DNA from 2 places in the Brachybacterium halotolerans subsp. kimchii genome. Region 1 is predicted to be linked to the other one. Evidence: riboswitches for the same ligand, from Rfam matches in the RefSeq annotation. Region 1 holds a riboswitch; the other holds the start of a gene.
The links. Region 1 has a riboswitch for thiamine pyrophosphate ahead of thiM (hydroxyethylthiazole kinase). Riboswitches for the same ligand answer to the same signal wherever they lie in the genome.

Region 1 (2,189 bases):
GCGCCGCCCCAGCCCCGATCGCGTGCGATCGGAGAGGCGTCCGCCGAGGGCGTTGAAGATGAGCGCTGCGATCGCGCCCGGGGCGAGGGCGGCGGCCGCGATCGAGGCCTGCTCCGCCGGGATGTCCGAGAGCGTGCGGGCCTTCATCTGGACCGACACCGTCGCGGGCCCCATCAGGGCGACGAACAGGCCGAACTGCCCCAGGAAGATGCCGATGACATACCAGATCGGCTTCTTCCGGTCTGGCTTGATGCCCATGGCGGGCACGCGCAGTCGCGGGCCGAGGATATTGGGGCTGCCCGTCGGGTCGACGGTCGGGTCGACCTCGAGGTCGGGTGCGGCAGTTGACACGGGAGACTCCTTCGTCATGACCGTCGGGCGACGCTCGCGACGGTGTGCGTGCGGTCCGTGCGACCGCCCCGAAAGTATTAGTTGGTCTGAACTATTTTGTCGAGCCGCATCCTGCCGCACGGACGTCCGGGACGCCCGGTCGGCACCCTGAGCTGGACGCCCGATGCCGCACCGTGCCGCACATCACAGAGGCTGACCGCAGGGAATCCGCGGCACCACGTACGTGCGGTGCGTCGTGCCGACGAGGGCCGGGCGGCGTTCCCCGACCTCCCTTCGCGCGCGCTAGGCTCGTCGGCACGTGACACGGGGTGCCGCCGATGGCGGCTGAGAGCAGACCCGTCGAACCTGATCCAGTCAGCGCTGGCGTAGGGAATGTCCGAAGCCGCGGCCGGGTGCCGACGATCCTCGAGGGTCGTCGACGACCACCCGCCGCGGCCGCTCCGGCCCCTCGCCCCGACGAGAGGAGCCCGATGGCCCCCGCAACCCCCGCAGGCGGCGTCCCCGAGGTCGCCACTGATCTCTCCGCGCGCCCCGCGACAGCCGTCGGTCCCGTCGATCCCGCAGGACTCGCCGCCCGCTGCGGCGAGCTGCTGGGCGCGGTGCGCGAGCGCGGTCCGCTGGTCCACGCGATCACGAACTCCGTGGTCACGAACGTGACGGCGAACGTGGTGCTCGCGATCGGTGCAGCCCCGGCGATGGTCGATATCGTCGGCGAGGCCGGCGACTTCGCCGCGGTGGCCGACGGCCTCCTCATCAACCTGGGCACTCCCGCGCCCGAGCAGCGCGAGGCCATGCACGAGGCGGTCGCGGGAGCGCGTCGCGCCGGGACGCCGTGGGTCCTGGACCCGGTCGCGATCGGATCGCTGCGGGTGCGCACGCCGCTGGCTGCCGAGCTCGTGGCGCAGGGGCCGACCGCCGTGCGCGGCAACGCCTCGGAGATCCTCGCCCTCGCCGGCGAGGGAACCGGCGGCCGGGGCGTCGACTCCTCCGACCCGATCGACGCGGCCGTCGCGGCGGCGACCCGCCTCGCGCGCACGCACGGCGCCGTGGTCGCGGTCTCGGGTGAGCGCGACCTCATCACCGACGGGAGCACGCTCGTGGAGGTGGGCGGCGGCAGTGCGCTGCTGACCCGCATGACCGGCGGGGGCTGCGCCCTGGGCGCCGTGATCGCGGCCTTCCTGGGCGTGCGCGGCGAGGGAGCACCTGCGCTGGAGGCCGTCGTCGCCGCGCACGCCGCCTACTCCGCGGCGGCCGAGCGCGCTGCTTCCGGGGCCGACGGGCCGGGCACCTTCGCGCCCCGGCTGCTCGACGCCCTCGCCGCGATCGGCCCGGACGAGCTCCGTGCGCCCAGCCGCCTGCACGTCGGCGCCGTGACTCCGGGCGGCACCGGGGATCACGGCGGCACCGCGGATCAGGGCGACGGGGGCGAGGCGGCGTGAGGCCCTCGAGCGAGGAGCTCGGCCTGTACCTCGTCACCGACGCCGCGCTCTGCGGTGCGCGGGGCATCGTGCGCACGGTCGAGCTCGCCGTCGAGGGCGGCGCGCGCGTGGTGCAGCTGCGGGAGAAGCACGCGGACCTCGCCGAGCACGTGCGCCTCCTGGAGCGCCTCGCGCGGGTGATCGATGCCCGTGCGCTGCTGCTGGTGAACGACCGTGTGGACGCCGCCGTGGCGGCGCGCGAGCGCGGGATCCGCGTGGACGGCGTGCATCTGGGGCAGGGCGACGAGGACGTGCGCCGTGCCCGCGAACTTCTCGGGCCCGACGCCGCCATAGGGCTCAGCGCGAACACGTCGGCGCATCTGGACGCCGTGGCCGCACTGCCCGAGGGCACCGTCGACC
Region 2 (2,189 bases), 360 kb from region 1:
CCGCACTCCCCCGCCGAGTTCCGCTGCAATGCGATCGCGAGCAACCTCGACGCCTTCCACGCGGCCTTCGACGTGCGTGAGGACGATGCGATGTACCGCGCGCCCGAAGACCGCGTGAGCATCTGGTGAGGACGGCGTGAGCAGGCCCGAGGCACCCTTCCACGTGGGGCGGACGACGCCCGGCGCGGTGGGCTGGACCCGCATCGGCATGAGCGTCGTGATCGGCGTCGGCATCGCCGGGTATGCGCTCGCCTGGGCGCGGGGCGAGACGGTCGTGCTGGGCCTGGTGCTCGCCCTGGCCGTGCTCGTGTACGCCTTCTGGTCGTGGATGCGGCTGTCCACCCGGTTCGTGGTCGAGGGCGACGGGGTGACCGTGAGCCTCGGAGGCTTCCTGCCGCGCCCCGCCTGGCCCGTCGCCGACTTCCGCACCGTGCAGCTGCGCCGCATCCCGGGCGAATCGCTCGGCGCGACGGTGGGCGGGCTCGGCTGGCGCCGCGGGCGCGTGATCTCGCCCGAGAGCGGGAGCATCGAGGCGCTGCCCGGCCGCAAGGTCTTCACCACCGGCGAGCAGCGGTCCTCGTACCGCCTGATGGTCTCGCGCCCCGGGACGCTCGTGGAGATCATCGGCCGCGAGGGCACCCACTTCCTGCTCTCCCCCGACGATCCCCGCGCCGCCGCCGAGGCGATCGACCAGGCCATCCGCGCCCGCCGCTGATCCGCGCGCGCTGAAGCCCCGCCGACCGCTCTTCGGCCCATCCGCGCCCCGTCTGCGTCGCGAGAAGTACGAAACGGTTGCCAAGAGCGCTCTTGGCAACCGTTTCGTACTTCTCGCTCTCGTTCGCCCCTTCGCCCGTTCGCCCGTTCGGGAACCGGTCGGGACGGGACCGTCGGATCCCGTCGCCTCGCACGAGCCGTCGGGCGTCGGCCGACCCTGGCGATCTGGCGCACATTCCGAGGGTGCACCGACCGCCCTGCGCGATATCATCGACGTTGACATCCACAGACAGGGGAGCACCGCAGAGGTGCTGAGAGTGCGCACAGAGCGCAGACCCTCGAACCTGATCCGGTTCAGACCGGCGTAGGGAGTCGGGATTCTTCTGCGATGTCCGCCGCGCCGGATGACTGCATCCGGGGCCGACGGGCCTCGCGGCCCCTTCCGCATCGGAAGGAGAACCAGATGTCGACCAGTTCCACCCCCGCCGCCTCGTCCGCGCGCGCCGAGAAGACCGCGGCGACCGGCGCGTCCCCGACACCGACACCGGCACCAGCACCGGCGAGCGGCGCCCTCGCACGTCGGCCGCTGCCGGCCTACCGCACCGTGGACCTCGTGCTGACGGTCGCGATCGGCGTCGTCTTCGCCTTCGTGTTCCTCGCCTGGGGCCAGGTGTACACGCTCTTCACCCCGCTGCAGGCCGTCCTGCCCCCGTCGGTGGGGCTGCTCGCGGGCGTGTGGTTCCTGCCTGCGCTGGTGGCGATGCTCATCGTGCGCCGTCCCGGCGCCGCCGTGCTGGCGGAGGTCATCGCCGCCGTCCTCGAGATGGTCCTCGGCGGGCAGTGGGGCATCGGCACCGTGGTCAGCGGCCTGCTGCAGGGCGGAGGCGTCGAGATCGCGTTCCTCGTCACCGCCTACCGCCGCTTCACCCTGCCCGTGGCGATCGCCGGCGGCGCACTCTCGGGAATCCTGGAATGGGTGTACGAGCGCTTCTCCTACTACCCCGAGTGGTCCTGGGCCTCAGCCTGGGCGCTGCTGGGCTTCTTCATCGTCTCCGGCGCGCTGCTGTGCGGGGTGCTGGGGTGGCTGATCGTTCGCGCCCTCGGTGCGACCGGCGCCCTGAGCGCCTTCCCGGCAGGGCGCCAGTGGGGACGGCGGTCGCGCGCATGAGCGCGGGGCCGACGGTGCTCGGGACGGGCTCCGGATCCGACGTGGCACGCGGCGACGCGGCTCCCGACGGAACGGGTCCCGCGTCCGACGCCGCCGTGCCGCTCGCTCTCGAGGCCGTCACCTGGACCCCGTCGACCCGCTCCCACCCGACGATCGACGACCTCACCCTGCACATCCCGGCCGGCCAGCGCGTGCTGCTCACGGGGCCCAGCGGCGGCGGCAAGTCGACGGTGCTCCGGGCCCTCACGGGCCTGCTCGACACCAGCACGGGCGACCTCGCGGGTGATGCCACCGGCCCCACCCGGCC

Region 2: another riboswitch for thiamine pyrophosphate. It lies ahead of Bra3105_RS04405 (ECF transporter S component); the one in region 1 lies ahead of thiM (hydroxyethylthiazole kinase).

What each region holds. Positions count from the first base shown of each region.
Region 1 is NZ_CP086254.1:1,335,655-1,337,843, forward strand. Features, by position in the region: gene Bra3105_RS05995 (MFS transporter) at 1-351, opposite strand, end outside; TPP riboswitch at 646-741, shown strand; gene thiM (hydroxyethylthiazole kinase) at 822-1,790, shown strand; gene thiE (thiamine phosphate synthase) at 1,787-2,189, shown strand, end outside.
Region 2 is NZ_CP086254.1:971,906-974,094, forward strand. Features, by position in the region: gene Bra3105_RS04395 (M13 family metallopeptidase) at 1-129, shown strand, start outside; gene Bra3105_RS04400 (hypothetical protein) at 137-715, shown strand; TPP riboswitch at 996-1,102, shown strand; gene Bra3105_RS04405 (ECF transporter S component) at 1,178-1,882, shown strand; gene Bra3105_RS04410 (ATP-binding cassette domain-containing protein) at 1,879-2,189, shown strand, end outside.